DNA from 3 places in the Pantoea sp. SGAir0215 genome. Region 1 is predicted to be linked to each of the others. Evidence: predicted binding sites of a transcription regulator. Region 1 holds the regulator's gene; each other region holds the start of a gene.
What was found. The regulator CRP, encoded in region 1, controls carbon source genes, mostly activating them, when cyclic AMP is high. The targets are predictions, from matches to a motif close to ATGTGANNNNNNTCACAT.
Positions count from the first base shown of each region.

Region 1 (7,487 bases):
TTTTCACCGCTTTACCCGCCCCGAAATGGACATGGCTATCCGAAAAGCGCGCGATCTGGGGCGACATATCAGCTACTTTGGCCCGGAGGCGAATGATTTTGGCCTGCTGGAGCAAACGTTCGTCGAATACGGCGAACACGGTAAGGGCCAGTCGCGTAAGTATCTGCACACCTATGATGAAGCCGTTCCCTGGAACCAGGTTCCCGGCACCTTCACGCCCTGGCAACCGTTACCTCCGGATACGGATGTGCTGTTTTATGAAGGCTTGCACGGCGGCGTGGTGACTGCACAACACAATGTGGCGGAAAAAGTCGATTTGCTGGTCGGCGTCGTGCCCATCGTCAACCTGGAGTGGATTCAGAAACTGGTGCGCGATACCAGCGAGCGTGGCCATTCACGCGAAGCGGTGATGGATTCGGTAGTGCGTTCCATGGAAGATTACATCAATTTCATTACGCCGCAGTTTTCACGAACCCATATTAACTTTCAGCGCGTCCCCACGGTGGATACCTCTAATCCCTTTGCCGCGCGCACCATCCCTTCGCTGGATGAAAGCTTTGTGGTTATCCACTTTCAGGGGCTGGAAGACATTGATTTTCCCTATCTGCTGGCCATGCTGCAGGGATCGTTTATTTCCAATATCAACACGTTGGTGGTACCCGGCGGCAAAATGGGACTGGCGATGGAGTTAATTATGGCGCCGTTAGTAAAACGGCTCATGGAAGGGAAACGGATTGAATAACCACAGAGGCCAGCCTGGCCTCTGTGAGATTACAGCGCAATCACTTCGTAGCTGTGGGTAATGTTGACGCCTTTGCCTAACATGATGGCGACAGAGCAATATTTTTCCGCGGACAGATCGACAGCGCGTGCCACGGCTTTATCCGAAAGTGCGTTGCCGCTGACGATAAAATGCAGATTGATATGGGTAAAGATGCGGGGGGCTTCTTCCCGACGTTCAGACGATAGTTTCACTTCGCAATCAACCACATCGTTGCGGCCTTTTTGCAAAATTGACACAACGTCAATGGCGCTGCATCCCCCTGCCGCCATCAGCACCATCTCCATAGGGCTCGGCGCTTTATCGCCAGAATTGCCATCCATCAGTACCTGATGGCCGGACGATGATTCCCCCAGGAATGTTAACCCTTCAACCCATTTGACGCGTGCCTGCATAATTTTGACCTCAGAATACCCTGTTTTGGCTCAGCGTACGCTTTTGCCTGGGAAACAGCAATCCAGAGAAAACGCCATCTTGCTGAAGCGAGACAACACAAGACAGTCGACGTAAGCTGTGCTACAAACAGAGCTGAAAATATTTTTCGTCATCCGAAGACGAAGCCGGGAAGAATGATGCGCACTGCGCCGAATGCAGCCCGAATAATTTCCTGAATGGAAAGACGCTTAACGCTTACATCGCCTGGCAGGGAAACAGAGCCCTGTATTTTGGGCACGATTACAACAGAGGATAATAGCGAATGGTTCTCGGCAAACCGCAAACAGACCCTACACTTGAATGGTTCCTGTCCCATTGCCATATTCACAAGTATCCATCCAAAAGTACGCTCATTCATCAAGGTGAAAAGGCGGAAACGCTTTACTACATCGTTAAAGGTTCCGTTGCGGTACTGATTAAGGATGAAGAAGGCAAGGAGATGATTCTGTCCTATCTGAATCAGGGCGACTTTATTGGTGAGCTTGGCCTGTTCGAAGAAGGTCAGGAGCGCAGCGCCTGGGTACGTGCGAAAACCGCGTGCGAAGTGGCAGAGATTTCCTACAAAAAATTCCGTCAGCTGATTCAGGTGAATCCGGACATCCTCATGCGCCTCTCCTCGCAAATGGCGCGCCGTCTGCAGGTCACATCGGAAAAAGTGGGCAACCTCGCGTTCCTTGATGTCACCGGTCGCATTGCGCAGACGTTGCTCAACCTGGCGAAACAGCCGGATGCCATGACGCATCCTGACGGCATGCAAATCAAAATTACGCGTCAGGAAATTGGCCAAATCGTGGGATGTTCACGTGAAACCGTGGGACGTATTTTGAAGATGCTGGAAGACCAGAATCTGATCTCCGCACACGGCAAAACAATTGTTGTTTACGGCACGCGCTAAGCTTTATTCTTCACGGCATAATGGCAACGTTATGCCGTGAATTATTTGCGTTGAGCCGATGTGGCGAAGAATAATTTATCACCCTGAAGTTAACTATGCCCTGCGCCAGACACTGGTGTTGTGTCTCCCCGTCGCGCTCGGCTGGCTGTTTGGCGATCTGCAAAAAGGATTGCTATTCTCATTGGTGCCTGCCTGCTGCAATATTGCCGGTCTGGATACGCCCCACAAACGTTTCTTTAAACGCCTGATTGTCGGCGGCAGCCTGTTTGCCCTGGGTAGCTTACTGATGCAGTGGCTTCTGTTTAAAGACGTGCCCTTACCGCTTATTCTTTTCGCCCTGCCTTTGCTGCTGGGCGTGACAGGTGAAATCAGCCCACTGCACGCACGGTTACTCCCTGCCACACTGATCGCAGCGATATTTACCACCAGCCTGATTGGCCGCATGCCCATTTACGTACCGCCCCTGCTCTACATCGGCGGTACGCTGTGGTATGGCCTGTTTAACTGGTTCTGGTTTTGGCTGTGGAAAGAGCAGCCAATGCGTGAAAGCCTGAGTCTGATTTACCGCGAACTGGCGAACTATTGTGACGCCAAGTACACCTTGCTGACGCAACTTACCGATCCGGAGAAGGCGCTACCACCGTTGCTGGCGCGGCAGCAAAAAGCAATCGACCTCATCAACACCTGTTATCAGCAGATGCATATGCTGTCCGCCAGCCGCGATCACAGTCATAAGCGACTGACCCGCGCTTTTCAGGTCGCACTGGATTTACAGGAACACATTTCTGTCAGCCTGCATCAGCCAGAAGAAGTGCAAAAACTGGTAGAACAAAGCCATGCAGAGGCCGTGATTCGCTGGAATGCGAAAACCATTTCCGCCCGTTTACGTGAGCTGGCAGACAACATCCTGTACCACCAACTGTCCAGTCGCTTTGATATGGACAAGCAGCTGGGGGCACTGGAAAAAATCGCCCGTCAGCACCCGGACAATCCGGTAGGAAATTTTTGCCTTTATCACTTCAGCCGCATCGCACGGGTACTGCGTACACAAAAGCCCCTTTATCAGCGTGATTTGATGGCGGATCGCCAGCGCCGTTTACCGCTTCTGCCCGCACTCAGAAGCTATCTCTCGCTGCGCTCATCTGCCCTGCGCACGGCCGGACGTTTTTCTGTGATGCTGATGCTGGGTAGCGGGCTGGCGCTGTTCTTTTCGATTCCCAAACCCTACTGGATTCTGATGACCATTATGTTTGTCAGCCAGAGTAACTACAGCGCCACACGGGTGCGTATTCAGCACCGTGCGCTGGGCACCTTTGCCGGGCTGGTGATTGCGGCAGCCTCGCTGCGGCTGGATGTCCCTGAACCGCTGGTGTTGAGCATCATGCTGGTGATTACCTTTATCAGCTATCGCTTTACCCGCCAGTTTTACGGCTGGTCGATGGTGGGATTCACGGTCACCGCAGTATATACCCTGCAACTTCTGTCACTTAACGGCGCACAATTCTTACTGCCGCGCCTGCTGGATACCCTGATGGGCTGCCTGATTGCGTTTGGCGGAACGTTATGGCTTTGGCCGCAATGGCAAAGTGCCCTGCTACGACAAAACGCACATGATGTGCTTGAGGCTTTCCAGGACGCGTTACGCATGTTGCTTGGTCCGGAACAGTCTCCCGAGGTACTCGCCTATCAGCGCGTTAACGTTAATCAGGCCCACAATGCAGTCTTTAACTCACTAAATCAGGCGATGCAGGAGCCGGGGTTTAACGCACGCTATTTACAGGATATGCGTTTATGGGTCACGCACAGCCAGTTTATCGTTGAGCACATCAACGCCATGACGATTCTGGCACGCGAACATACCATGCTGCCGCCTACGCTGGCGGAGCACTATCTGCAATGGTGTGAAATTGCGCTGCAGCGTTGCCAGCAGCGGCTTGAATATGACGGCGAAAGTTCGCAAACCGATCTGTTACAGGGAATTGAAGATATCAACGAGGGACCGGTCACAGTACTGGAGCAGCACATCAGGCGCATTCTGGATCATCTTAAGGTGATGCACACGATCTCATCGCTGGCGTGGAACCAGCGACCGCATCATGGTCGCTGGCTGATTCGTAGTCTGGGTCGAAAATAACTCAGGCAGCCAGGACTTTCCCGACCGCTTTGGCAAAGCGCGCCATGCCTTCTTCAATATCGGCGGGTTCAATAATCAGTGAAGGGGCAAAACGCATCACATCCGTACCAGCCACCAGCACCATAACGCCTTCAGCCGCGGCGGCATTTAGGATATCGCGTGATTTTCCGGCATGTTGCGGCTTCAGGGCCGCGCCTACCAGTAAGCCTTTGCCGCGAATATCGCTAAACAGATCGTAACGGGCATCAATCGCCTTGAGTGCCTCGACAAACTGCTGGCGACGGGATTCCACGCCGTTCAGCACGTCTGGCGTATTGATCAGATCCAGCGCGGTTTCAGCAATCGCACAGGCCAGCGGATTGCCACCATAGGTGGTGCCATGTACGCCAGGAGCCATCGTTGACGCCACCTCCTCGGTGGTCAGCATCGCGCTGACAGGAAAACCACCGCCCAGCGCTTTCGCCGAAGTCAGAATGTCTGGCGTGACGCCGTAGTGCTCATAAGCAAACAGCTTACCGCTGCGCCCCATACCGCTCTGAACTTCATCCAGCACCAGCAACGCCTGATGTTTATCGCAGAGCTCACGCAGCCCCTGCATAAATTCTGGCGTGGCCGGCATGACGCCACCTTCACCCTGAATGGGCTCAACGACAATCGCACAGGTGTGGTCGTCGATAACGGCTTTCACTGCCGCCAAATCGTTGAATGGCACATGCACAATGTCAGCGGGTTTCGGGCCAAAACCGTCGGAATATTTTGGCTGGCCGCCTACCGTGACCGTAAACAGCGTCCGGCCATGAAAGGCATTATGGAAGGCAATAATTTTGCTTTTAAACGGGCTATGACGTTTACAGGCATAATAACGCGCCAGCTTAAACGCGGCCTCGTTGGCTTCTGCGCCGGAGTTGGCAAAAAACACTCTGTCCGCGAAGGTGGCGTTAATCAGTTTGCTGGCCAGGCGCAAAGCCGGTTCATTGGTGAACACATTGCTGGTGTGCCACAGGGTTTCGCCCTGTTTCTTCAGGGTTTCAATCAGCGCCGGGTGACAATGGCCCAGCGCGGTGACGGCAATCCCACCCGAGAAGTCGATATACTCTTTACCCTGCTGATCCCACACCCGGCTTCCTTTGCCTTTTACCGGTACAAACTGCGCAGGTGCATAAACAGGCAAAATAACCTGATCGAACGTTTCCCGTGTTACCGCAATGTTTTCCGCTGCCATTGACAACCTCGCAAACTGATGAGTTGATTCGTGATGAAATAATAATCATGAAATATGCATAAAAAATCACTTAAAGGCAAACACAACTTTACTGTTGCAGGAAATTAGCGAGCAGTTGATGTCCCTGTTCGCTGAGGATACTTTCAGGATGAAACTGCACGCCTTCCAGTGCCAGCGTTTTATGACGGATGCCCATAATTTCGTCGGGCTGACCGTCACGTAAACTCCATGCGGTGACGTCAAATTCATCAGGCAGCGTATCGGCTTTCACAATCAGCGAGTGATAACGCGTTACGGTCAGCGGTTGATTCAGACCGCGAAATACACCACAGCCGTTATGCTGAACAGCAGACGTCTTACCGTGCATGACTTCGCGCGCACGCACGACCTGCGCACCAAACACCTGGGCGATGGCCTGATGCCCCAGACAAACGCCCAGCACCGGCAGGCGACCGGCGAAGTGGCGAATGGCCTGTAATGAGATCCCGCTCTGATCGGGCGTACAGGGGCCGGGTGAAATCACCAGGTGGGTTAACGGCAACGCCGTCATTTCATCCAGAGTGATGGCATCATTTCTTACCACCTGAACGTTCGCGCCCAGTTGGCAAAAATACTGGTACAGGTTCCAGGTGAAAGAATCGTAATTATCAATAAGCAGCAGCATGGTTATGATTTCAGGCAGATCAGAAGGATACGTACAAGGCCCGGCATCCGGAATGAGGACCAGAGCCGTATCTTATCATGCGGTGTGACGTGAGTGTGATGTGAGGAAAACAGACTATCAGGCGCAGGGAGACGCGCTCGCCTCCCTGGCGGGAACGGGGTTCAGACAGGGTGCGCTTCGCTGACGATGCTGGCAAAGACGTCTTCCAGCGGTTGTAAATCCCCTGCCGAACCGGCCTGACTGGCGCTGACCCACTCTTCCGGATTCAGTTTTTCCCATTCCAGCAGGTAACCTGCATGCAGGGCCAGTTGCTCAAAGAAAATACGCTGCGCCCGGCCGTTACCTTCGCGAAAAGGATGAAGCATATTGATTTCGCAATAATACCAGGCAACGCGTTTCGCAAACTCAGCTAAAGGCAGATCGGCCAGGCCGTTCTCTTCTTCTAGCGCGGCCATGAGTGCATTACCCTCTTTTTCGATATATTCGAAGTGACAAAAAGGGGTTTCGTCGCGCCAGATGTCCAGCGTGCGGAGTTCGCCAGCCCAACTGTAGACATCCTGAAACAGCGTACGGTGAATGTGACACAGGTAAGGCAGGCCGATTTTGGGTGGGCCCAGTTCAAGCGTGGCAAGCCGGGCGGCGCTAAAGCTCAGTTCCGCTTTTCGTAACTGCGCCTCATCATGAATATCGAGACGGTTTTTGAGGACCGTGTCGTTTTGCCACAGGTAGGGATCCTGCGTGACGGCAGTATTAGCAGCCATATTGCCTCCTTAAAGAGGCCAGACGGGCTTCCGCCTCTTCACCCTTAACCTCCGGTTCCGTCAGGGTAAAGCCTTCAAGCCGACAGCTTGCCCGATAGCTGGCATTCCGCCGCTGTCGCCAGAGCGCTGCCTTCTGTTTGTCTGTAAGTGTATTTGCCATACCGCCTCCTGCTCAGGTTTGCCCTAAGTATAAGAGCAAATTTTCCCTTTGCCGGAAACGGGATGGCAATCAAGACAATCAGGGCAGGACTTTTGCCGACAAAATGACCACCGGCTTGACGGGAACATTCTGGTAAGGCCCGACATCTTTGGTTGGCACCTGAGAGATTTTGTCCACGACGTCCTGGCCCTTCACGATCTTACCAAAGACGGCGTAGCCAAAATCGCGCTGACCATGATCCAGAAAGGCGTTGTCAGCGACGTTCAGAAAGAACTGGCTGGTGGCGCTGTCTTTGTCGGAGGTGCGCGCCATGGAGATGGTGCCGCGCAGGTTGCGCAGACCATTATCCGCTTCATTTTTGATCGGCGCATTGGTTTGTTTTTGCTGCATTTCATTGGTAAAGCCACCGCCCTGAATCATAAAACCCGGGATAAC
Region 1 is NZ_CP028031.1:254,760-262,246, forward strand. Features, by position in the region: gene C1N64_RS01380 (phosphoribulokinase) at 1-742, shown strand, start outside; gene C1N64_RS01385 (OsmC family protein) at 772-1,176, opposite strand; gene crp (cAMP-activated global transcriptional regulator CRP) at 1,479-2,111, shown strand; gene C1N64_RS01395 (YccS/YhfK family putative transporter) at 2,170-4,245, shown strand; gene C1N64_RS01400 (bifunctional acetylornithine/succinyldiaminopimelate transaminase) at 4,247-5,467, opposite strand; gene C1N64_RS01405 (aminodeoxychorismate synthase component II) at 5,556-6,131, opposite strand; gene C1N64_RS01410 (putative adenosine monophosphate-protein transferase Fic) at 6,293-6,892, opposite strand; gene C1N64_RS01415 (YhfG family protein) at 6,882-7,052, opposite strand; gene ppiA (peptidylprolyl isomerase A) at 7,131-7,487, opposite strand, start outside.

Region 2 (7,487 bases), 840 kb from region 1:
GTTCAAATCCCAGCGGATGAAACAGCGCAGGCTCGCCAAGTACGACTACCGCGCTGTAACCAAACTCATTGAGCGTATCCAGACCTTCGTAAATGAGGCGTTTCGCAATGCCCTGTCCCCGTAAAGGTTCATCAACGGCCAGCGGCGCAAGGCCGACCCAGCCGCGATCCTCGCCCTGCATCGTGACCGGACTAAAGGCAGCATAACCCAGCACTTGTCCTTCATCATCGGTTGCCACGACGCCAAGCGTTAACAGGCCATCTTCGCGCAGTGCCTGTGTCAGTTCCGCCTCGGCCGATGTAGGGAAACAACGTCGGAGCAGTGCATCGATTCCGGCGGCGTCAACGCCAATTTCCGTTCGTATTAACATGAAACACCTGCGCGTGCCTGTGCGGCGTTCGCGTCCTGTTGCATCGTTGTTTCCACAATCGCAGCCATGTGCTGAATGGCGGTACGTAACCCTACGGGCATGGTGTCGAGTTCTATTGCATCCATTACGTTCTTAACCTCCAGTCCCAGTTCAGTATCCCCTTCAATCAGCAATCGACGCTGAAAGAAAAGCATATCAGGATCCGCTTTACGCGCGGCTACCAGCAACAAATCATTGGCATTGCCCCGGAACCAGACATCTGCTTCGGCATGCTGCAACACCTTCAGTCGGCCATCCTCTAGCGTGGTCATCCAGGTGAGATGCATATCAAGGATCTCAATGCCTAAAAAGCGTCCCTGAAGGAAGTCTAACTCACCTTCAGCCAAAACATGACGAAATTGCCAGTTTAAGAGTTGCTGCAAGAGGGGCTTCTTCAAGGTAAACGGGGCAATCTTCGCCGGTAAACCAATAATTTTAGGACCATTTTTCACTAAACTGGCTGAAAACCGCTGAAGCACGCTCGTCACTCCTGTTAAAAAAATTTTAGCTATATTGCCACAGACACCGGTTATCGCCGTCGGTGAGATCAATAAAACCAACAGCTGACCGATTAAAAATACGCCAGCCTCACGCATCAAAACGGCTTTCACTGCCCCAAATCAAGATTTGCGCAACGCGGCATGACTAGACTCGGGCTCCATCTGTATGTCGAGAGGATTGGGTATGGAGTTGCTGTGTCCGGCCGGGAGCCTGCCAGCCCTGCGCGCCGCCGTTGAGAATGGGGCCGATGCGGTCTATGTCGGGCTAAAAGACGATACCAATGCGCGTCATTTTGCCGGGCTAAACTTTACGGATAAGAAATTACGTGAAGCAGCCTGTTACTTACATCAGCATCGTCGCAAACTGCACGTTGCCATTAATACCTTTGCACACCCTGATAGCGTGCATCGCTGGCAGCGGGCCATTGATGTGGCGGCGGACTGTGGAGCGGATGCGCTGATACTGGCCGATATCGCCACGCTGGCCTATGCCCGCGAACGCTATCCACACATAGAGCGACATTTGTCCGTTCAGGCCTCGGCCACCAATCTGGAAGCCATCCGTTTTTATCACCGTCATTTCACTTTGCATCGCGTAGTGCTGCCCCGTGTTTTATCCCTCCATCAGGTAAAACAACTGGCGCGCAGTTCGCCAGTCCCGCTGGAAGTATTTGCCTTTGGCAGCCTGTGTATTATGGCCGAAGGTCGCTGCTACCTGTCCTCCTGGCTCACAGGGGAATCGCCAAACAGCAAAGGTGCCTGCTCGCCGGCGAAGTTTGTGCGCTGGCAGCAAACGCCTGCCGGAATGGAGGTGCGCCTGAATGACGTATTGGTTGACCGTTACGGTGCGGATGAAAGCGCGGGTTATCCCACCCTGTGTAAAGGGCGTTACGAGATTGACGAACAGCGCTACCACGTGCTGGAAGAGCCCACCAGCCTGAATACCCTGGAACTGCTGCCTGAGCTGCTGCGGGCGGGCATTGCCTCAGTGAAGATTGAAGGCCGCCAGCGCAGCCCCGCCTATATTTCTGAGGTGGCGCGCGTCTGGCGTCAGGCGATCAATCGCTGTCAGGCCGCGCCGGATAGCTTTGATGTCAGCGAGAAATGGATGCAGACATTAGGGGCGCTGTCTGAAGGAACGCAAACCACGTTAGGTGCTTACCATCGTGACTGGCAATAAGGAGGCAGCATGAAATATTCCCTTGGCCCGGTGCTGTGGTACTGGCCTGGCGACACACTGCAACACTTTTACCATCTCGCCGCTCAAAGCAGTGCCGACATCATTTACCTGGGCGAAACCGTATGCAGCAAGCGCCGCGCAACCTCGTTTGCCGCCTGGATGGATTTAGCACGTGAGCTGGCTGCCAGCGGCAAGCAGGTTGTCGTGAGCACGCTGGCGCTGCTGCAATCTCCATCCGAACTGAAAGAGTTACAGCGTTATGTCGAAAATGGCGAGTTTCTTATCGAGGCCAACGACATGGGGACGGTCAACATGGCGGCGGAGCGCAAGCTGCCCTTTGTCGCCGGTCCTACCCTGAACGTTTATAACGCTGACACCTTACATCTGCTGGTGAAAGAAGGTATGACGCGCTGGTGCCTGCCCGTTGAAATGCCACGAGACTGGCTGTTACCTCTGCTGGCGCAGTGCGAAACGCGCGGTATTCGCGAACAGTTTGAAGTCGAGGTGCTGGCCTATGGGCATTTACCGCTAGCCCTGTCAGCGCGATGCTTTACGGCCCGCTCGGAGAATCGCGCTAAAGATGACTGCGAAACCTGCTGCCGTCATTATCCGAACGGACGCAGGGTGCTTTCGCAGGAGCAACAACAGGTTTTCGTTCTGAACGGTATTCAGACGCTGAGTGGCTACTGTTACAACCTGGGCAACGATCTGGTAAGCATGCACAATTGTGTCGATATTGTGCGACTTTCACCACAAAGCGAGGAAACCTTAAGCCTTGTTGACCGTTTTCGCGACAACGAAGCGGGCCAGGCCCCGTTAGCGATCGAGAAAAACCGGGACTGCAATGGCTACTGGCGTAAACTGCCGGGGATGGTTTTACAGACCACCGACTGAAACGCACATACAGGCAACAGAGAGTGGGCGTAAAGCGTTTTAATATAGCGAATGTTGCGCAATACTTAATAGTGCAGGGTATGAAACCTGCGCTATAACCTCTGGAGTACCCATGTCTGAGAAAAAAAACGTTCGCCTCTCTGTACTCGATCTTGCCCCTGTTCCTCAGGGCGCTACGCCACGTGATGCGTTTCAGAATTCACTTGCGCTGGCACGTCAGGCCGAAGCTCTGGGATTTGAACGTTACTGGTTAGCTGAGCACCATAATATGACCGGCATCGCCAGCGCCGCCACAGCCGTGTTAATCGGCTATCTGGCCGCAAACACCACGACGCTGCGTCTGGGCTCTGGCGGCATTATGTTGCCCAATCACGCGCCGCTGGTGATCGCAGAACAGTTCGGCACCCTGGCATCGCTGTATCCCGATCGCATCGATCTGGGATTAGGCCGTGCGCCAGGATCGGATCAGCGCACGATGCTGGCTTTACGTCGCAACCTGTCAGGCATGCAGGCCGATACGTTTCCGGATGATGTGGCCGAGCTGATTCACTGGTTTGATGCAGAAGCTGGCGCGCAGCCGCCTGTTCAGCCGGTACCTGGTTTAGGGATGAAAATTCCCGTCTGGTTACTGGGTTCCAGCCTGTACAGCGCCCAGCTCTCGGCCAAAATGGGGCTGCCGTTTGCGTTTGCCTCGCATTTCGCACCGGACCAGCTGTTCCAGGCTCTGCATGTTTATCGTGAAAACTTTACACCGTCAGCGCGCCTTGCTGAACCTTATGCTACCGTCTGCATTAACATCGTGGCGGCGGACACGGAAAGCGACGCCCGTTTTCTGTTTACCTCGATGCAGCAGCAGTTTATTAATTTGCGTCGCGGCAAGCCCGGTCCGTTACCTGCCCCGGTGCAGAACATGGACAGTCTCTGGTCGCCGTCAGAACAGTATGGCGTCCAGCAGGCTCTGAGCATGTCGCTGGTCGGGGACGTGGATAAAGTGCGTCACGGTCTGGCCTCGCTGCTGCGTGAAACGCAGGCCGATGAGATCATGGTTAACGGTCAGATTTACGATACCGATGCACGTCTGCACTCCTTTAAGCTGGCGATGGAGGCGGCACGCGGGCTGTAAACGCCTCGTTCTGTTTCGCGCCAGGTAAAAGACAAAGACAAAAAGGGAAGCCTGCTGGCTTCCCTTTACTTATCTTGCTTCCCCGCTGTCTCAGCCGGTCTGCCCTGACATGGATTTACCGCAAGGGCAAAAAAAAGGGAAGCCCGCAGGCTTCCCTTTTTATCATGCGAAATCGTCTCGCTTATGCGTCACGACGACGAGGTGCAGCAGCACCGTCTTCACGACGTGGACCACGACCGCCTTCACGGTTAAAGCTGCGTCCACCTTCACGACCACCTTCACGGCGCTCAGAAGAGAAACGACGGCCCTGACCTTCAGGACGAGGACCACGACGCTCGCCAGAACCTGAACGACGCTCACCACGGCCACCTTCATGCGGCTGTGCATCACCCAGCAGTTGCATATTCATCGGCTTGTTGAGAATACGCGTACGGGTAAAGTGCTGCAGGACATCGCCCGGCATGCCTTTCGGCAGTTCGATCGTCGAGTGCGTACCAAACAGTTTGATGTTACCGATGTAACGGCTGCTGATGTCGCCTTCGTTAGCAATCGCGCCAACGATGTGACGAACTTCAACACCGTCATCACGGCCCACTTCAATGCGATACAGCTGCATGTCGCCAACATCGCGACGCTCACGACGTGGACGATCGCCATCACGGCTGTCACGTGGACCACGGCTGTCGCGACGATCGTCACGCTCACGGAATTCGCGGCGCGGAGGACGCGGTGCGTCAGCAGGTACGATCAGCGGACGCTCACCCTGTGCCATTTTCAGCAGGGCGGCAGCCAGCGTTTCGATATCCAGCTCTTCTTCAGGCTGCATTTTGGTCAGCAGTGCACGGTACTGTTCCAGATCGCTGCTTTCCAGTTGCTGCTGAACTTTCGCGGCAAACTTAGCCAGACGACGCTGACCCAGCAGCTCTGCGTTTGGCAGCTCAACTTCCGGAATAGTCAGCTTCATGGTGCGTTCGATGTTGCGCAGCAGACGACGCTCGCGGTTCTCAACGAACAGCAGTGCGCGCCCCGCACGACCCGCACGACCCGTACGGCCAATACGGTGAACGTAAGATTCGGCGTCCATCGGGATATCGTAGTTAACAACCAGGCTGATACGCTCAACGTCCAGGCCACGGGCCGCAACGTCAGTCGCGATCAGGATGTCCAGACGACCATCTTTCAAACGCTCCAGCGTCTGCTCACGCAGGGCCTGGTTCATATCACCGTTCAGGGCCGCGCTGTTGTAACCGCTACGCTCCAGCGCTTCAGCGACTTCCAGAGTGGCATTTTTGGTACGAACGAAGATGATCGCCGCATCAAAATCTTCTGCTTCCAGGAAGCGAACCAGTGCATCGGTTTTACGGCCGTAAGCCGTCCAGTAGCTCTGGCTGATGTCAGGACGCGTTGTCAGGCTCGACTGAATACGCACTTCCTGCGGATCTTTCATGAAACGCTTGGTGATGCGACGAATCGCTTCTGGCATGGTGGCAGAGAACAGCGCGGTCTGATGACCTTCCGGGATCTGCGCCATGATGGTTTCAACGTCCTCGATGAAGCCCATACGTAACATTTCATCTGCTTCGTCCAGCACCAGACCACGCAGATTAGACAGATCTAACGTGCCACGCTTCAGGTGATCCAGCAGACGACCTGGGGTGCCCACAACAACCTGGGGTCCCTGGCGCAGAGCACGCAGCTGCACGTCATAACGCTGGCCGCCGTAAAGGGCAACTACGTTCAGACCGCGCATGTGCTTAGAGAATTCGGTCATCGCTTCAGCAACCTGAACCGCCAGTTCGCGGGTCGGAGCCAGCACCAAAATTTGCGGTGCTTTAATAGTCGGATCAATGTTGTTTAACAGCGGCAGAGAGAACGCTGCCGTTTTACCACTCCCGGTCTGCGCCATGCCTAACACGTCACGGCCCGCCAACAGGTGAGGAATACACTCAGCCTGGATTGGGGATGGCTTTACGTAGCCCATGCCGTTCAGTGATTCAAGGATGTCGGCGTTCAGGCCAAGGTCTGCAAAAGTGGTTTGAATATCAGTCATGTAGTACACGTGCCTCGTTGATTGCGGCGGCCAGTCTACATAACTCGTCGTGAAAACTTTCAGTCATTTTCATCAAAAAGTGTGAACCGGCTCAAATTAGAAGTTTTGACGAACAGAAAAGCCCTCATCCCTGAAGATGATGACTTGACAGGTTTACAGGCAAAAAAGTTCGTCAGCTATTGCTGGTCAGATTCTGATAAATCGTCTTGTGCCTGGCCGAGTAGCGCCAGTTCCAACAATGCGTATCGGTGTTCAACAAAGTTATTCACGTTGTTGGCGACCGCCAGTTTGAACAACGCTTCTGCGTTGTCCTTCTCCCCCAGACTTAGGTAATACTTACCTAAATAGAAGTTGGTTTCACTGAGATGTTCAGCGAGCGAGGTGTTATCCGTTGCGTCCGCCTTGAGACGTTCCATCAGTGTTGCTTCGCTGATGTCGCCCAGGTAGAACTCGACAATATTCCATCCCCATTGGTCCTTAACCGCTTTGTCGTAACGCTGTTTAAGCGCCACTTTTGCTTTGGCTGCGTCCATCTTGCTTTCAACAAGATAGAGCCACAAGCTACGGAAAGGATCGTTAGGATCGTCTTGATAAAACGCCAGCAGATCATCTTGCGCTAACTTGTATCGACCACCGTAATAGAGGGCGATACCACGATTTAAATGCGCATAGTTGTAAGTTGGATCAAGCTCAAGTACAGAATCAAAAGCTTCATAGGCGGCATCATAGTTGCCCGCCTGCGTTAAGTATATACCAAGATAGTTAAACACTTCTGGCATATCAGGTCTTATAGACAGCGCTTGCGAAAAATCGTTCCGCGCTAATGCCCTCAGACCCAGACTATCATACAACACTCCGCGCTCATATAACAGCTGTGCGCGTTCATCATCGGTAAGGGCTCGACTGGCAAGAATTTGTTCCATGCGAGCCAGAATCACTTCCTGCTGCAGTGTGGGCTGTAAAGGTACTGCAAGAACTTCGTTCTTACGCCAATTGGAGTTGCTGCATCCTGCCAGCGTCAAAGCTGTCGCAACAAAACACCAGCGCAAAAAAGGCTTCATTTCCCACTCCCGAATACAAACATTGGGACAACCGTCCTGTTATCCGCCTGCTGTGCACAAGGATTCCTGCCCTCGCGATGACACAAAAGCCTCCCCCTGCCAGGCAAGGAGAGGCAAATCAGGAAAGACTTATTCAGCGTCAGGTGCGCTCTCAGCTGCAACAGCCTCAGGCTTGGTTTCTGTCGCTTCTTTGATGCTCAGACGGACACGGCCCTGGCGATCCACTTCCATCACCTTCACCGGTACTTCCTGACCCATCTGCAGATAATC
Region 2 is NZ_CP028031.1:1,093,234-1,100,720, reverse strand. Features, by position in the region: gene C1N64_RS05215 (GNAT family N-acetyltransferase) at 1-370, opposite strand, end outside; gene C1N64_RS05210 (ubiquinone anaerobic biosynthesis accessory factor UbiT) at 364-888, opposite strand; gene C1N64_RS05205 (ubiquinone anaerobic biosynthesis protein UbiU) at 1,094-2,089, shown strand; gene C1N64_RS05200 (U32 family peptidase) at 2,099-2,983, shown strand; gene C1N64_RS05195 (luciferase-like monooxygenase) at 3,096-4,106, shown strand; gene C1N64_RS05190 (DEAD/DEAH family ATP-dependent RNA helicase) at 4,288-6,156, opposite strand; gene yrbN (protein YrbN) at 6,149-6,223, opposite strand; gene nlpI (lipoprotein NlpI) at 6,333-7,217, opposite strand; gene pnp (polyribonucleotide nucleotidyltransferase) at 7,347-7,487, opposite strand, start outside.
Region 2: a site for CRP is predicted at 6,236-6,253, ahead of yrbN (protein YrbN). Genes of this name have one in related genera too.

Region 3 (7,487 bases), 1.3 Mb from region 1:
ACTGATTGTGACTCAGGGGACAGACCTGTCAGCCGGTCGTCAGGTTGGCCTCGCCGCTATCGTGGCCGCTTCGCTGCTGCAGGCTATGGATAACCCAAACAAAGTGTTCCCACATCTGGAAACCGTACCGATTCCTGTGGTGATCCTGATTGTTTGTGCGATTGGTGCCGTTATTGGCCTGGTGAACGGCGTGATTATTGCTTACCTGAAAGTGACGCCGTTTATCACTACGTTGGGTACCATGATTATCGTTTACGGTATCAACTCGCTGTATTACGACTTCGTAGGCGCATCACCGATTGCAGGCTTCTATGACGGCTTCTCAACCTTTACGCAAGGCTTCCTGCGTTTCGGGGATTTTAAGCTGTCCTACATCACCTTCTATGCGGTGATTGCGATCGTGTTCGTCTGGATTCTGTGGAACAAAACGCGTTTCGGTAAAAACATTTTTGCCATCGGCGGTAACCCGGAAGCGGCAAAAGTCTCCGGCGTAAACGTCAACCTGAACCTGATTCTGATTTATGCCCTTTCAGGCGTGTTCTATGCTTTCGGCGGTATGTTGGAAGCGGGCCGTATCGGCTCGGCAACGAACAACCTTGGCTTTATGTACGAGCTGGATGCTATCGCGGCCTGCGTCGTCGGTGGTGTGTCTTTTGCCGGTGGTGTGGGGACGGTGGCCGGTGTCGTGACCGGTGTGTTGATCTTCACCGTCATCAACTACGGCTTGACCTATATCGGCATTAACCCTTACTGGCAGTACATAATCAAGGGCGGCATCATTATTTTTGCTGTGGCGCTCGACTCGCTGAAGTACGCACGTAAAAAATAACGGCAGAAGTCATCATGTAAGCTAAGCGTCCTGCGGGCCGCTTTTTTTATGGCACGGAAGCCGCCAGCCTGCGCCCGGAAGCAGGAAAGAACGCGGATTCACGGCGAGCCAGCAGGATGCCCGCTATGAGAGTGCGCGTTCGAATTGACTTTAATCAGGAACAGAAAGCTGTCCTGTGGACGCAAAATCCTGAGTCAGCAGGTCAGCAGGTCAGCAGGTCAGCAGGTCAGCAGGTCAGCAGGTCAGCAGGTCAGCAGGTCAGTAAGGTAAAGAAGCAGCAAATCCGCCGCGCTGGACTGACCGTCATCCTTGGTAACGATGCGTGATAAGCCCTGTCGCCATCGCAAAGTCCCGCGCTAAGCCTTGTTTCGCCATAGCAAGGATGCTACGCGTCGGCGATGCACTCCTGTCAGAAAGGCGGAGCCTGCCGCGCCGGCGTTATCATCCGTTCTCACAGTCTATCTTCACGCCAGGGTCAGCGGGCTGTCAGCCAGACAAAGGCGGCTTACTGATGGCGCTTTTGTTCCAGTTCCAGCAGTTGCTCAGGGGTGACAGCAGGATAGCTTTGCGCATCCTCCGGCACATCATGTACGGCGGGAATGGGCACCAGAGGCCCGAGGAAGCGCGGTTCACGCTTGAGGAGGTACAAATCTACCAGCGCGCCAAGACGTGCACCGACCTCACGCATGCGCACCGTCAGCATATTTTTCGGCGAGGGCACAGCGTAGCACTGAGCCTGAATGCCAAGGTGCAGGGCGATAAACAGTGCCCGCTCACAGTGGAAGCGCTGGGTGATGATAATAAAATCGTTGGTATCGAATACCTTGCGCGTGCGGACAATGGAATCCAGCGTCCGAAAGCCCGCGTAATCCAGTACGATATCCGCCGGATCAACGCCACCTTTGATTAAATCGCGCCGCATGGTCATGGGTTCGTTATAGCTCTGCTGCGCATTGTCTCCGCTCAGCAGTAAATAGTTAATCTTGCCGCTGTTATAGGCGTTAAGCGCGCCCTGCATCCGGTACAGGTAGTACTGATTAATCACCCCGGTGCGGTAATATTTTGCCGTGCCCAGCACAACACCGACCTGACGATGGGGCAGTGAGGCCAGATTGTCGTAAATATAGGGGGCGGTTTTCCAGCTTATCCAGCGATCCAGGCCAAGCGCCGTCGCCACCATCGTTAAGATGATGAAAAGCAGAGCAATGAAAACGCGTTTCAACATGCGCCTGAGCACTCGAGATGAGAGGTTTTGGTGGGACAAGGCTACTTGAGCAACCCTCGCGAAGCAAGTTTACCCCGTCTGGCTGGTGCTATTTTAAGCAGCGCTGGATCGGAGGATGATCCAGCGCAGACCTTTTTAGATCGAGGTACGGCGGTAATGACGGTATTGCGGCAGCCAGAAGTTATTCGAAATAGACTGTGACAGCACGTCTTCCGAGGTCACCACGGCAACGCCCGCCAGTTGCGCGGCTTTGCCCACTTCCATTGCGATCACTTTCGACACGCCCTGAATATCTTTGATTTCAGGCAGTACCGGCCCTTCACCATCGTTGACCAGCGGCGAGCAGTCTGCCAGTGCGCGGCTGGCGGTCATCAGCATGGTATCGGTTACGCGTGATGCACCCGAGGCAATCACCCCTAAACCGATGCCCGGGAAGATATAGGAGTTGTTACACTGCGCGATCGGATAGGTTTTACCGTTCCATGAAACCGGTGAGAACGGGCTCCCGGTCGCGACCAGTGCAGCACCATCGGTCCAGGCGATAATATCCGCTGGCGTGGCTTCAACGCGCGAGGTGGGGTTAGAGAGCGGCATCACAATAGGACGTTTGCAGTGCTTGTGCATCTCGCGGATGATCTCTTCGGTGAACAGTCCGGGCTGGCCTGAAACCCCAATCAGAATATCGGGTTTGGCGTTGCGCACTACGTCCAGCAGCGAAATCGCATCACTGGCCGTATCCCAGTCTTTGAGGTTATCGCTTTTCTGCACCAGCTTGCTCTGGAAATCGAGCAGGTTAGGCAACTTATCAGTGAGCAGGCCAAAGCGGTCGACCATCATTACGCGGCTACGCGCCTCTTCATCGCTCAGACCTTCCGACTTCATCTGCGCAATGATTTGCTCTGCGATACCGCAGCCGGCTGAACCTGCCCCCAGGAACACCACTTTTTGTTCGCACAAACGGCTTCCGGCAGCACGACTGGCGGCAATCAGAGTGCCCACGGTGACAGCAGCGGTGCCCTGAATATCATCGTTGAAGCAGCACACTTCATCGCGATAGCGCTCCAGCAGCGGCATTGCGTTTTTCTGCGCAAAGTCTTCAAACTGCAGCAGCACTTTCGGCCAGCGGCGTTTCACGGCCTGGATAAATTCATTAACGAATTCATCGTACTCTTCACCGGTAATACGTGGGTGACGCCAGCCCATATAAAGCGGATCGTTCAGCAGTTGCTGGTTATTGGTACCGACATCCAGTACCACCGGTAAGGTGTAAGCCGGACTGATGCCGCCGCACGCGGTATACAGCGACAGTTTACCAATCGGAATACCCATGCCGCCGATGCCCTGGTCACCCAGGCCCAGAATACGCTCACCGTCGGTCACCACGATGACTTTAACGTTCTGTTTGGTGGCGTTTTGCAGCATGTCTTCGATGTGTTCACGGTTGGGATATGAGATGAACACACCACGGGCGCGGCGATAAATTTCAGAGAAGTGTTCGCAGGCTGCGCCGACGGTTGGCGTATAAATAATTGGCATCATCTCTTCAAGATGATTGTCCAGCAGACGGTAGAACAGGGTTTCGTTGGTGTCCTGAATATTGCGCAGGTAGACGTGCTTGTCGTTATTATTTTTGAAGTCCTGAAACTGACGCCATGCGCGTTTCGCCTGCTCTTCAATGGTTTCGACCGCTTCGGGCAGTAAGCCGTTGAGATTGAATTCGTTACGCTCTTCGATGCTGAAGGCGCTGCCCTTATTCAGCAGGGGAAATTCCAGCAGAATAGGGCCAGCGTAGGGAATATAGAGCGGGCGTTTACTTTCGTATTCGAGTTCCATGCAGTAATGCTCCGGTTGCGAGTGTTCCTGGCGCAATAAGAGGGTAGAGGACGCCAGTTTATTTTGATAAAGAAGGCCTGGCGTCAGATCCTATGAAATTTCTCGCGGATGTACAGCTTTTGTAAATAAAAGATTTAGAAACTGTTTAAAACCGTGCCCCGCATTACGCTTTACGCCAGCTCGATAACGTTAAGGTTGTCGCAGCCCAGCGCGCGCAGTGTTGCCTGCGTCGCTGAATACTGATCTAACGCAGGCTGTCGGGGCTGGGCCAGCGCTGCTGCCTGAATCGCCTCGCAGGATTCGCCGGCCATGTTCAGCAAAATCAGTGCGGCCTGAAGCGGAGGCAGGCTGGGATTAAAGGCCGCATTTTCCGCATAGCGACCGCTAAAAATACGGCCTGAGGCGGTTTGCACTGCAACGCCACTGAACGCGCGGCTGTAAGGGGCATGACTCTGGTTGGCCGCGTCAATGGCCGCCTGCGACAGCGCATCGCCCGTGACAACAAAGCCATGATCCACCTTATCCATCAGCCGTTCGGTGATGTGCAGGTCGCCAGGGCCGAAAGCGTCAGGCAGATAGTGCGCTAACGTCTGCACCGGGCGCTGGGGCAGGCTGATACGAATCGCCGTGCCGCTGTTAAGTTCATTCATGAACTGGCGGCAATGCCCGCACGGCGTGTAGTTGACGGTGATGGTCTCCAGGCGCGCTTCGCCGCGCAGCCAGGCGTGCGTAACAGCGCTTTGTTCTGCATGCACGGTTTGCTGCATGGTGGCACCGGCAAACTCCATATTGGCACCGAAATACCAGTTACCGCTTATCCCGCGTGCAATGGCACCGACGTTGAAACGGGACAGCGAGGCGACCGCGCAGGCCGCCGCGACCGGAAGCAGCGCCAGGGCGAGAGCGTCCGCATCCAGTTGGGTTTGCTGTTGCAGGAGGGTGACCTGATCGGCCCGCAGCATCGCGTCAAATCCCGGCTCACTCAGCACCGGACGAAGCGCGGTTTGCAGGGGAGCCGGCAGTAATTCAAAGGCAGAGTGGAAACGTGGATGCATGGAAGCCTCATTCAATCTTCAGGCAATGTGCCAGACATCGGTTTATATGTGATCTCTGTCGCTCTGACAATGCAACGTGTCTTAGAGTTTTCAACTTTGCGAGATCTCTCCCAAAGTTTTAGCCAAACCAGTGCAGTAGCAGCGGAAAAACAAAGGGTGCCAGTAACGACGTTACGATGCCGCAGATCACCAGTGCCAGCGAACTAAATGCCCCTTCCTGGAAGTCCAGTTCCGCCGCCCGGGCGGTTCCCAGCGCATGGGACGCATTACCAATCGCCAGACCGCGTGCCGCTTTACTTTTCACGCCCAACAGATTCAGCACCATATGGCCAAATACCGCACCGAGCACACCGGCTATCAGCACACAAATCGCACTGATAGCGGGAATGCCGTGCAGAGAGCCGGATACCGCCATCGCGATCGGTGTGGTGACGGATTTAGGTAAAATCGTGGCGGCGATTTCCGGCGTTGCCCCCATCCACAGGGCGATCGCTGTGCCGGAGGTCATTGCCGTCAGGCTGCCGATCAGGCATACGCCGATAATGGATTTCCAGCGGGCGCGAATCTGATGCATCTGCTCATACAGCGGCAGCGCCAGTGCGACCACGGCGGGCTGTAGCAGGGCATTAAGCACCTGGCTTCCGGCAAAGTAACGTGTATAGGGCAGTTGCAGTAACAGCAGGATGGGAATGATGATCGCCATCGAAACCAGCAAGGGGTTCAGCAGGGCAATCTTCAGCGCGGCAGCCAGTCTGCGCGCCAGGAAAAATGCGCCCAGCGTCAGGGGCAATGACCACCAGATATCACTCATCCTTCACCTCTTTCGTCGGCACGCGCGAATGCAGCTTGTGGGCGCTTAACCCCACGATGCTCAGGACAGCGAAGGTACTGACAAGACACGAGACCACGATAGGGCCAAACTGCGCGGTCAGCAGATCGGTGTAATTCATGACGCCCACACTGATGGGAACGAACAGCAGCGCCATATAGCGAATGATAAGATGACAACCGGGCTTAACCCAGTGGACCGGCACGATTTGAGACGCGAGCAGGGTAAACAAAATCAGCATGCCAATAATGCTGCCGGGCAGCGTAATGGGCAGCAACCTTGCTACGCCGTTTCCGGCATATAAACAGAGATAGAGAAGGGTAAAAGCGCGCAGATAACGCCAACTTATCGCTAGCACGGTGTGCATGACAGGCTCCTGTTTCCAACGAGCGTAATCCTACGCACTGACGATCTGGCGTGCCAGCTGTCAGCGTAAGGCAGAACGGCCCTTCCTGCCATCAGATGCAGGAAGGGCGAACGCCTTATTTAACGGGCATACCCGGCACTGCGCCACTGTCGACAGACAACACGAACAGGTCTTTGCCGCCCGGCCCCGCAGACAGCACCATGCCTTCCGAGACGCCAAAGCGCATTTTACGTGGTGCCAGGTTCGCCACGATAATGGTCATTTTGCCAACGAGTACGGCCGGGTCAGGATAGGCTGCACGGATACCAGAGAAAATCTGGCGCTTCTCGCCGCCCAGATCCAACTCCAGACGCAGCAGTTTGTCTGAGCCGTCCACCAGTTCCGCTTTCTCAATCAGTGCCACGCGCATATCAACTTTGGCAAAGTCATCAATCGTGATGGTATCGCCAATCGGCGCATCCGCCAGTGGGCCGCTAACCGTCGGTTTACTGGCTTCAGCCGCGTCGGCTTTCGACGCTTCAATCAGGCCCTCGACTTTCGCCATCTCAATGCGACCATACAGGGCTTTAAACGGCGCAACCTGATGGTCGAGCAGCGGCTGCTGAATGGCGTCCCAGCTGAGTTCGCTGTTCAGGAAAGCTTCGGCTCGCTCGCTCAGCGACGGCAGCACAGGCTTCAGCCAGGTCATCAGCACACGGAACAGGTTAATGCCCATGGAGCAAATAGCCTGCAGATCGGCATCACGGCCTTCCTGCTTCGCCACCACCCACGGTGCCTGCTCGTCAACATAACGGTTGGCCAGATCGGCCAGCGCCATAATTTCACGAATCGCCCGGCCAAATTCACGGCTTGCCCAGGCCTCGCCAATCTTTTCGGATGCGTCCAGGAATGTTTGATAAAGCGCCGGGTCGGCCAGTTCTGCGGACAGCTTGCCGCCAAAGCGTTTGGTGATAAAACCGGCATTACGTGACGCCAGGTTGACCACTTTGTTCACAATGTCGGCGTTGACGCGCTGAACAAAATCTTCCAGATTCAGGTCGATGTCATCAATACGCGAAGAAAGCTTGGCCGCATAGTAATAGCGCAGGCTGTCGGCATCCAGATGCTGTAACCAGGTACTGGCTTTAATAAAGGTTCCGCGCGATTTCGACATTTTTGCGCCATTTACGGTCACATAGCCATGCACAAACAGGTTGTTGGGTTTGCGGAAGCCGCTGCCTTCCAGCATGGCAGGCCAGAACAGGCTGTGGAAGTAGACGATGTCTTTACCAATGAAGTGGTACAGCTCTGTGGTGGAATCCTGCTGCCAGAATTCGTCAAAACTGATGTCGCCGCGTTTGTCACACAGG
Region 3 is NZ_CP028031.1:3,450,488-3,457,974, reverse strand. Features, by position in the region: gene mglC (galactose/methyl galactoside ABC transporter permease MglC) at 1-829, shown strand, start outside; gene C1N64_RS16105 (hypothetical protein) at 955-1,155, shown strand; gene sanA (outer membrane permeability protein SanA) at 1,335-2,054, opposite strand; gene C1N64_RS16095 (NAD-dependent malic enzyme) at 2,190-3,887, opposite strand; gene cdd (cytidine deaminase) at 4,058-4,942, opposite strand; gene C1N64_RS16085 (CidB/LrgB family autolysis modulator) at 5,061-5,753, opposite strand; gene C1N64_RS16080 (CidA/LrgA family protein) at 5,746-6,138, opposite strand; gene metG (methionine--tRNA ligase) at 6,254-7,487, opposite strand, start outside.
Region 3: a site for CRP is predicted at 4,989-5,006, ahead of cdd (cytidine deaminase). Genes of this name have one in related genera too.